Regions from separate parts of the Isoalcanivorax pacificus W11-5 genome, predicted to be linked through region 1. Evidence: predicted binding sites of a transcription regulator. Region 1 holds the regulator's gene; the other holds the start of a gene.
What was found. Region 1 encodes PhoB, which activates phosphate uptake and scavenging genes when phosphate is short. Its sites were predicted from a motif close to TGTCATANNNNTGTCANA; they were not measured.

Region 1 (5,441 bases):
TGTTCGCCTTCTCGACGCTGTTCTGGGTGTCGTTCGCGGCCATGTTGGTGGCAGGCGCGGCGGACATGATCAGTGTGTATGTGCGCACCACGTTGATCCAGCTCGCGACGCCGGATGAAATGCGCGGCCGGGTGAATGCGGTGAACATGCTGTTCATCGGTTCGTCCAACGAGCTGGGCGAGTTCCGCGCCGGCACGGCGGCAGCCTGGCTGGGCACAGTGCCGGCGGCCGTGATGGGCGGCGCCGCCACGCTGGCGGTGGTGGTCGGCTGGGCCTGGGGGTTCAAGCCGTTGCGGCAGGTGGACCGGTTCAGTGATGTGGAGAGCGTGTCGCGTTCAGCCTGAGTCGGCTTGCTGTTGCAGCGTCTGCTGATGGGTGCGTTCGCGCATTTTATTGTCCAGGTACTCTTCCAGCGGCAATTCCCTGAGCTGGTCCGGGTAGTTCAGCGTCAGCGCATGCCAGCGCGCCAGACGTGTTTCCAGCGCGCTGTCTGCCGGGGCTTCGAGATAGGCCTGCAAGGCCAGATAAAAGCGCATGGTGTTGCGTTCCATCATGCCGCGCAGGCCGCGAATCGGCTTGCCGTCTTCGCTGGAAAAGCCGATGCGGTGCCGGCCTGCGGTGGCGAAATACAGGCGCTGCGCCGTGCGCGTGAGCAAGCCGTAGCTGACCGAATAACTCAGCCGCAGCAGGCTGCGCTGTGCATCCAGCGGCACGGCTTCAATGCGGATTTCATAATCACGCGTGCCGAACGGCCCGTCGGCACCCAGCATGCTGACGGCAAGCCGCGTGTCCGTGCGGGCTTCTTCGCGAAAAAGGTAGTCATTGCGGAACGACTTCTCCGGCGGCTGGTAATGCATGCGCCCGCTGTAGAGCGTGACCCGCCCGCCGCTGTCATCCTCGCGGTACACGCATGCCTTGATATTGAAATGCAGAAAGGTGATTTCACACCAAGGGTCGATGCCGGTCAGCGCGGTGCTCAATACGGCAAACGGATAATCGACAATCGCATCGACACTGCCCCGTGCGGTGTCGCCCTGTTCTTCCGACCGGATCAGCAGGCGTGACGCCAGCCCTTCACGGCGTATGGTCTCGGCCAGGGTCGCGGCGGAGATCGTCGAAGCATGCAGCGACGTAGCCCACAGGCTGGTCGTCAGCAGGCAGAGGATAAGCAGCAGTCCCGGCCGTGGCCGGGTGGGCGCCAGGGAATGCATGGGTGATAGCCTAGCCTCTTGGCCAGAGGGTGGGTAGGGGCGTTGCCGGCCTCTTGATGGCGTGGGAGGCGGCGGGCGAGGCCGAGTTCCTCGAAGCAACAGGCTTCTATGAACAACGCGTTCAGGGATTGGGCGCTGCGCTGATTGATGAGCTGGAGGTAACGCTACTGCGAGCAGCTGACGCTATGGCCCATTGAGGCATCACCCGATATCCGGCGCGTAGTGATGCAACGCTCCCCTTTCTCCATTCTTTATCGCGCTATCGACCAGCAGATACTCGTGCTGGCGGTGGCACATCATCGCCGCCGGTCTCAATACTGGCTGACACGAACTTAACCCGCTTCCTCCACACTCTGCGCCGGCGCCAGCCGGTGCGGCGGGAAATGACAGGTAAAGGTGCTGCCCTTGCCCGGCTGGCTCTGGATTTCCAGCCGCGCGTTGTGGCGGATCAGTACGTGCTTGACGATCGCCAGGCCCAGGCCGGTGCCGCCGGTCTGGGTGACGCGGCTGGAGTCCGGGCGGTAGAAGCGTTCGGTCAGGCGCGGGATATGGCGCGGGTCGATGCCGACGCCGTTGTCATGCACGCTCAGGTGGCCGCCCCGGTCATCTTCCCACCAGCGGATTTCGATGCGACCGTTTTGCGGGGTGTACTTCACCGCGTTGGTGATCAGGTTGCCGAACGCACTTTGCAGCTCTGCCGGGTCGCCGAACACAGTGGCGCTCGGGTCCACTTCCAGGTGCAACTCGTGGTTTTTTTCCGGGTCGGTGGCCTGGCCATCCTGGCGCAGGCGGCGCAGCATCGGCGCAATCTGCACGCGCTGGTTGTGCTTGTCGGCCTCGGTGCCTTCCAGGCGCGCGAGCAGCAGCAGATCGTTGATCAGGGCCTCCATGCGCTGGCTCTGCTGGTTCATCTGCAGCAGTGCGCGGTGCACGCGTTTCTGCTCTGGCGGCATGGTATCGATCAGGGTTTCCAGGTAGCCCTTGAGCACGGTCAGCGGTGTTTTCAGCTCGTGGCTGACGTTGGCGACGAAGTCCTTGCGCATCTGTTCCAGGTTGTGCAGCCGTGTCACATCGCGCACCAGCACCAGCCATTCGCCGGCACCGAAGCGGGTGATGGTGTATTCCAGCTGCACGTTGTCATCCAGCGGCGATGGCAGATCGATGGGCTGTTCGAAATTGCCGGCCTGCAGATAGGTGACAAAGCGCGGGTCGCGGACCAGGTTGGTGAACGTCTGGCGGCGGTCCTGCGGGGCGCGGAAACCGAGCAGGCGTTCGGCGGCCAGGTTCCAGTATTCCAGCCGGCCGCGTTTGTCGACCACGACCACCGCGTCGCGCAATGCGGTAACGGAGCTTTCCGCGCGGCTGATCAATTGCTGCAGGTCATCGCGTGCTGCGTATTCCTTGCGCAGCATGCGGTAGATGGCGTCGAACAGTTCGCCCCAGGCGCCGGTGCCCTCCGGGGGTTCCCAGTCGTCGGGGTAACGCATGATCCAGCGATGGAAACGCACCAGCTGGCCGAAGGAATAACCGATGTAGGCAATCGGCAACAGCGCCGCCGGCCACAGGGTGCCAAGATACCAGGACAGCGCAAAGCCGATCACCAGCAGCAGGGCGATACGGCGCAGTTCGGTGTTCGCAGTAAAATTCAAGCCGGTTTCTCCACCATCGGCACGCGCTACGTTGTCCGGTGACCCAGGCAGGTCATCCGGTCAGCGCAGTGTACCCTGCCGCCACGGCGTGCGTCAGGCGACGCGCGGGGTCTTGATGGAGAAGCGGTACCCGGTGCCGCGCACGGTCTGGATGAACCGGTCGAAATCATACGGCGACAGGGCCTTGCGCAGGCGGCGGATGTGGACGTCGATGGTGCGGTCTTCCACGTACACGTTGGCACCCCACACCTGGTCCAGCAGCTGCGTGCGGGAGTAGGCGCGTTCCTGGTGGCTCATGAAGAATTCCAGCAGGCGGTATTCGGTCGGGCCCATGTCCACCGGGTCGCCGTTGGCGGTGATGCGGTGGCTGACCGGGTCCAGGCACAGGCCTTCCACTTCGATGGCTTTCTCGGCGCCACCGGCAGACGTGCGGCGCAGCACGGCCTTGATGCGCGAGATCAGTTCGCGGGTGGAAAACGGCTTGGTGATGTAGTCATCCGCGCCGACGTCCAGGCCCTGGATCTTGTTGTCCTCTTCGCTCTTGGCGGTGAGCATGATGATCGGAATTTCCGAGGTGCCCTCGTCGCGCTTGAGGCGGCGGGCCAGTTCGATGCCGCTCACCGAGGGCAGCATCCAGTCGAGCAGCACCAGCTCCGGGCGTGCATCGACAATGATCTCGTGAGCCTGCTGGGCGTTTTCCGCTTCCAGCACTTCAAAGTCGGCCAGCTCCAGCGCCACCGCGACCATCTCGCGGATCGCCGGCTCGTCGTCAACAATCAGGATCTTGTGTTTGCTCATGGCGGTCAGTTTTTTCGCTAATGGTTTAGGGTGCCCATTAGATGGCCGTTTAGTGACAAGAATATGACACCGCCACCGCTGTCAACAGCAGGCCGACGGCCCCGCCAGCGTGAAACCCCGCAAATGGCGTGGTTTGGGAGATATGAGCGGCCGCAGTGTAAAAATTTTTACATTTCTGTCGGCCGGTCACGGTGATTCAGCGCAGCAGGTATTGCAGCCACAGGCCCGCGAAGATAGCCAGGCCCACCCACTGGTTATTGAGGAAGGCGCGGAAGCAGGCCGCCGGTTCGCGGTCACGGATCAGCCACTGCTGGTAGACGAACAGCACAGCGGCGACGGCCAGCCCCAGGTGCCAGGGCCAGCCGAAATCCAGGCCGCGGCCGAGCAGCCACAGTGGCCACAGTGTCAGGGCCTGCAGCACACCGATGATCAGCCGGTCGGCGTCACCGAACAGAATGGCGGTGCTCTTGATGCCGATCTTGAGGTCGTCCTCGCGGTCGCACATGGCGTACTGGGTGTCGTAGGCCACGGTCCACACCACCTTGGCGGTGAAGATCAGCCAGGCCGCCGCCGGCAGGCTGCCCGTCTCGGCCGCAAACGCCATCGGGATGGCCCAGCCAAAGGCGGCGCCGAGAAACAGTTGCGGCAGGAAGGTGAAGCGCTTCATGAAGGGGTACAGGATCGCCAGCCCGGCGCCGCCAAAAGAAAGATAGAAGGTGAAGCGGTTCAGCGGGATCAACAGCAACAGCGCCAGCACCAGCAGGCCGGCGAACAGCAGCAGCGCCTGTTTCGCGCTCAGGGCGCCGGTGGCCAGTGGCCGCTCGCGGGTGCGGGCCACGCTGCCGTCGAAATCACGGTCGGCAAAGTCGTTGATCACACAGCCGGCGGCGCGCATCACCCAGACGCCGGCAATAAACACCAGGATCACGGTCAGGCTCGGCGTGCCGTCGCCGGCCACCCAGACCGCCCAGAGCGTGGGCCAGAGCAGCAGCAAGGCGCCGATCGGGCGATCCAGGCGCATCAGCTGAATCCAGGGCCAGAGAGCGGGGTAGCGGGTCTGTATCGCAGCAAGCATCAGCGGTCTGCCTTGTCCGTGAAAGGCGTCATCATAGCGCCGATGGACACGGGCTTCAGCGCCGGTGATGGGAGGGCATGCCACCGGCGACGTCTGGCCGTGCCCACAGCGCCGGCAGGAAGAATTCCGCCACCAGACAGGGCTGGCCACGTTTCTCGAACAGCGACTCGCGCCCCCAGACCGGACCGTGTAGGCCGGGCACCGGCAGGCGGGCGCCATCGAGGCAGGTGACCCAGACGGCGCGCCGCGTGGCCTGCGGCGGCTTGAACAGCTCCAGGCCCAGTGAGCGGCGGGCCATATGACCGAGCACCCGGTTGGCGCCGCGCAGCGAGCGCAGTGGCAGCATGCTGCGCGCAAAGACCACCGGTTCGCCATCGAGCGTCAGCAACACTTCACGCAGTAGCGCATGCTGGCGCGGGCGCTGGCCGGCCAGGCGCAGTTCGGTGGCGGTGGGCCGGGTAATCAGTTGGCGCAGCGGCTGCACGGCGAAGCGGCCATGCTGGCGCAGGCGGCGGGTCAGGGAGCCGCTGTCGGCGATCCAGTCACCGATCACCGGGGGCAGGGGCTGGCGTCCAAGGGGTTGCCAGTGGCACTGTGCAGGCAGGATGGGACTGGGGTAAAACGGCTGCTTCACGGAAGAGGCTCCGGCCGGCTGGAGGATGCCGCGCGCACTATGCGCCAGGGTCCCGGTCTTGGCAAGAAACCGGC
Region 2 (5,441 bases), 640 kb from region 1:
CGCGCCACTTCCGGCGCACTGAAAGTCACAAAGGGAATGGCGGCATAATCCACCGCAAAACGGCGTGCGAATCCGAACAGCGCATTCACCGCCGCGTACCAGGCCTGGTGACCGGCCACGTGGGTGAACTGGTAAGGGCCGGTCACATCGCCGCAGGCCAGAATATTCGGCAAGCGGGTCTGCAAATGCGCATCGGTGTCCAGTGTGCCGTCATCGCGGCGCAGCAGGCCCAGCTCTTCCAGGCCCATGCCTTCGGTACGCGCCTCGCGCCCCACCGCCACCAGTAACGCATCGCCAGTCACCGTCACCGGGTCGCCGTCCGGCGCTGCCGCACCACAATGCAGGCGTTTTTCGCCGGCCTGCTCATCCACACGCAACACACGGTAGCCGGTCATCAGGGTAACGCCGTCGGCACGCAGGGCTGCGGCCACCGCCTCGCTGACCGCTTCGTCTTCGCGGGGCAGCAGGCGCGGCGCCGTTTCAACTACGGTGACTGCGCTGCCCAGCCGGGCGAACGCCTGCGCCAGTTCCACCCCCACGGCGCCACCGCCCATCACCAGCAACCTTGCCGGCAGCGCCTCCAGGTGCCAGAGCGTCTCCGAGGTGAGATAACCGCTGTCCGCCAGGCCGGGGATATGCGGCACGCGTGGTCGCGCACCGGTGGCGATGACGATATGCCGGGCGCTGAGCGTGCGGCCATTGATCGATACCGTCCAGGGCGAGGTCAGCCGCGCATGGCCGTGCAGGCATTCCACACCCAGGCTTTCATAGCGCTCGACGGAATCGTGCGGTGCGATGCGCTGGATCACCTCGCGCAGGCGCGCCATCACCTGCGGAAAATCCACCGCCGGCGTGCCGGCCCGGATACCGAAGTGCTCCGCCTCGCGCAGCGTCTGCACCACCGCCGCGCTGCGAATCAGCGCCTTGCTCGGCACGCAGCCGGTGTTCAGACAGTCGCCGCCCATCTCGCCGGCTTCGATCAGGGTCACGCGTGCTTTTACTGCGGCAGCGATATAGGACGTGACCAGGCCGGCCGCCCCCGCACCGATCACGATCAGGTTGCGGTCAAACTGCGCCGGCTTCTGCCAGCCCCGGTAAAGCTGACGCGCCCGCACACGATTGAGCACGGCACGCGCCAGCCACGGAAAAATCGCCAGCAAGGCAAACGCTGACAACAACCCCGGTGACAGAATGCCGCGCAGGCTGTCCAGTTGTCCCAGCTCGCGGCCGGCATTCACGTACACCAGCGTGCCGGGCAACATGCCGAGCTGGCTGACCCAGTAAAAACGCCGTGCCGGCAGGCGCGTCAGGCCCATCACGAGGTTGATGACAAAAAACGGAAACACCGGCACCAGCCGCAGGCTGAACAGGTAAAAGGCCCCATCGCGGTCGATGCCGGCATTGATCCTGCTCAGCGTGCCGGCAAAGCGCCGGCTGACCAGATCACGAAACAGCGTGCGCGATACCAGCATCGCCAGCGTGGCGCCGAGGGAGCTGGCGAATGACACCACCAGCGTGCCGGTGACCAGCCCGAACACCGCGCCACCCAGCAGCGTCAGCAACGTTGCGCCCGGCAGCGACAACGCCGCCACCAGCACATAGAGCAGAAAGTAGCCGCCAATCAGCCATACCGGATGCTCGGCATAGAGCCCGTCCACGCGCGCCTGTTGATCCTTGATGGCCGCCAATGTCAGGTACTGGCCCAGGTCCAGCGCAAACCAGGCCACCAGCGCGACCAATACCAGCACCACTACCACCGCTTTCTTCATGCAGGACTCCTTGCGCTTTTGGCCATGGTAATCGCTCGCGGCCCGGAGTGCGTTACAATGCGCCAGCTCAAGTCAACCGGAGATCAAGGTGAGCCGACCTGCCTTCAACCGGGCCCCGTGGCCCGCCACCCGCCTGCGCCGGATGCGCCGCGACGACTTTTCCCGCCGGCTGATGCGCGAGACTGTGCTGACGCCCGCCGACCTGATCAGCCCGGTGTTCGTGCTCGAAGGCAAGCAGCGCACCGAGGCGGTGGCCTCCATGCCTGGCGTCGAGCGCCTGTCCATCGACCTGCTGGTGCGCGAAGCCGAAGCCCTGGCCCGGCTGGGCATCCCGGCCATGGCGCTGTTCCCGGTCACGCCCCAGGAAGTGAAAAGCCTGGATGCCGCCGAAGCCTGGAACCCGGACGGCCTGGCCCAGCGCGCCGTGCGCGCGATCAAGCAGGCGGTGCCGGAGATGGGCGTGATCACCGACGTGGCGCTGGACCCCTTCACCACCCATGGCCAGGACGGCATCACCGACAGCAACGGCTACGTGATCAACGACGTCACCGTGTCCGCGCTGGTGAAGCAGGCGACCAGCCACGCCGAGGCCGGTGCCGACGTGGTGGCACCCAGCGACATGATGGACGGCCGGATCGGCGCCATCCGCACCAGCCTGGAACAGCACGGGCATATCCACACGCGCATCCTGGCCTACTCGGCCAAGTACGCCTCGGCCTACTATGGCCCGTTCCGCGATGCGGTGGGCTCCGCCGGCAATCTCGGCAAGGCCGACAAGCAGACCTACCAGATGGACCCGGCCAACAGCGACGAGGCCCTGCACGAAGTCGCTCTGGACCTGGCCGAAGGCGCCGACATGGTGATGATCAAGCCGGGCATGCCGTACCTGGACATCGTGCGCCGCGTGAAGGACGCTTTTGCCGTGCCGACATTCGTCTATCAGGTCAGCGGCGAGTACGCCATGCATGTGGCCGCGTTCCAGAATGGCTGGCTGGACCGGGAGAAAGTGATTCTGGAATCGCTGACCGGCATCAAGCGTGCCGGCGCCGACGGTGTACTGACCTATTTTGCCAAAGAGGCCGCCCAGCTTCTGAGCCGCTGAACGCCCGGGCCCGCCCTGCAGGGCGGGCCTTGTAATCCCCCCGTCACAAGAATGTAATTAGATAAGGAGTCTCTCCCAGCCGCACTGATCAGGATGTCCCTGCATGACCGCCTCCATCCCTGACGACGTTACGCCGAACGCCACCACTGACCTGGACAATCCGGACTACTACATCAACCGGGAACTCAGCCTGCTGCAATTCAATCTGCGCGTGCTGGAACAGGCCATGGACGAGCGCCAGCCGCTGATGGAACGGCTGAATTTCCTGCTGATCTTTTCCAGCAACATGGACGAGTTTTTCGAGATTCGTGTCGCCGGGCTGCAAAACCGCCTGCAGACCAATACCGGCCAACCCACGCTCGATGGCATGCTGCCTGGCGATATTCTCAAGCGCATCAGTGCCATCGTGCACGAGGCCGTGACGCGCCAGTATCACATTCTCAATGACATCCTGTTGCCGGCCCTGGCCAGCGAAGGTGTGCATTTCCTGCGTCGCGAGAACTGGACCAGCGAACAGGAAACCTGGGTCAAACGCTATTTCCGCGATCAGATCTATCCGGTGCTGACGCCGATCGCGCTGGACCCGGCGCACCCGTTTCCGCGTCTGGTCAACAAAAGCCTGAACTTTATCGTGTCACTGGACGGCAAGGATGCCTTCGGCCGCCAGACCGGGCTGGCCATCGTGCCAGCCCCGCGTTCATTGCCGCGCCTGATCCGCATTCCCGATGACATCTGTGACGACGGTAACGACAATTTCGTGTTTCTCTCGTCGATGATCCATGCACACGTCAGTGATCTGTTCCCCGGCATGAAGGCGACCGGCTGCTATCAGTTCCGCGTCACACGCAACGCCGACATGGAAGTGGATGAAGACGTGGATGACCTGGCGCTGGCGTTGAAAGGCGAGTTGCTGATGCGCCGCTATGGCGACGAGGTCCGGCTGGAAGTCGCGGACAACTGTCCACGCCACCTGATCGAATACCTGTTGCAGAAATTCGAGCTGGGCGAGGAAGACCTGTACGAAGTGAACGGCCCGGTGAACCTGGCGCGCATGTTCACCGACGTAAAGCGCCCGCGCCTGCGCTATACCCCCTTCACCCCGCGCGTGCCGGCCCGGATCAAGAACGCCGAAAGCATTTTTGATGTCGTGGATCAGGGCGACATTCTGCTCAACCATCCGTTCGAATCGTTCAATCCGGTAGTGAATTACCTTGCCGAAGCCGCGCGCGACCCGAAGGTACTGGCGATCAAGCAGACGCTGTACCGCACCGGCACCAACTCGGAAATCCTCGATCATCTGGAAACCGCTGCACGCAACGGCAAGGAAGTGACGGCCGTGGTGGAACTGCGCGCGCGCTTTGATGAAGAAAGCAACATCGAAGGCGCCCGCCGGCTACAGGAAGCCGGTGCCATCGTGGTGTACGGCATTGTCGGCTACAAGACTCACTCGAAGATGATGCTGATCATCCGGCGCGACGCCAACGGCAACATTCGCCGCTATGCCCACATGGGCACCGGCAATTACCACACCAAGACCACCAAACTGTATACCGACTACGGTTTGCTGACGTCAGACGAAGGCCTGTGCCAGGACGTGCACAAGATCTTTCTGGAGTTGACCGGCATGGGCAAGGCGGCGCGGCTCAAGCAACTGATGCATTCGCCGTTCACCCTGCACAGCGGGCTGCTGGAGCTGATCGATTTCGAAACGCAGGAGGCACTGGCCGGCCGCAAGGCGCGCATCATCGCCAAGGTCAATTCACTCACCGACCCGCAGATCATGCAGGCGCTCTATCGCGCCAGCCAGGCCGGCGTGCCGATTGATCTGATCGTGCGGGGCATGTGCTGCCTGCGTCCGGGCCTGCCCGGCGTGTCGGACAACATCCGTGTGCGCTCGATCATCGGCCGCTTTCTGGAACATACCCGCGTGCATTACTTCCATCATGGCGGCGAGGAACGCATTTACCTTTCCAGCGCCGACTGGATGGAGCGCAACCTGATCAACCGGGTGGAAACCTGTTTCCCGATCAACGACCCGAAATTGCGCGAGCGCATTCTGTATGAAGGGCTGGAAGTCTATCTGCAGGACAACAGCCAGGCCTGGCTGCTGCAATCGGACGGCAGCTACCTGCGGGCCCCGTTCAACGAGGGCGAACCGCTGATCACCGCCCAGCAGGTCCTGCTGGAGCGGCTCACCTGACGCCTGTCGCCGGGCTGATCATCACCTGAAGCACAACCTCAGGTGATGATCAGCTCGAAACCGCCGCCTTCGAAGAACTCCTGCTCCTGCTCCATGTCCGCCCGGGTCAGCGGGTGATCCGCCAGCCAGCCTTCCGGAAACGCCAGCGCCAGTTTTTTCGCCCCCACCGTGACACGGATATCCGGCAGCGGCTGATCACTGCGCGCATGGTGCAGCCGCGCCGACAGCCGCAGCAGCAGGCTCAGCCGCAATAACATGGCCTGGTCATCACCGGGCAGTTCCTCGAACGCAGACAGCGGAATCTTGCGCCGGTGCGCCCGCACCAGCACCGCCACCGCCTGCTGTTCCTGGCGGGAGAAGCCCGGCAGGT

Region 2: the regulator PhoB is predicted to act here: its motif matches at 2,913-2,930, upstream of ppk1 (polyphosphate kinase 1).

Annotation. Positions count from the first base shown of each region.
Region 1 is NZ_CP004387.1:3,954,627-3,960,067, reverse strand. It holds gene S7S_RS17825 (MFS transporter) at 1-344, shown strand, start outside; gene S7S_RS17820 (hypothetical protein) at 336-1,211, opposite strand; gene phoR (phosphate regulon sensor histidine kinase PhoR) at 1,544-2,860, opposite strand; gene phoB (phosphate regulon transcriptional regulator PhoB) at 2,954-3,658, opposite strand; gene ubiA (4-hydroxybenzoate octaprenyltransferase) at 3,855-4,733, opposite strand; gene S7S_RS17800 (chorismate--pyruvate lyase family protein) at 4,789-5,367, opposite strand.
Region 2 is NZ_CP004387.1:424,185-429,625, reverse strand. It holds gene S7S_RS02040 (FAD-dependent oxidoreductase) at 1-1,769, opposite strand, end outside; gene hemB (porphobilinogen synthase) at 1,858-2,871, shown strand; gene ppk1 (polyphosphate kinase 1) at 2,975-5,071, shown strand; gene ppx (exopolyphosphatase) at 5,110-5,441, opposite strand, start outside.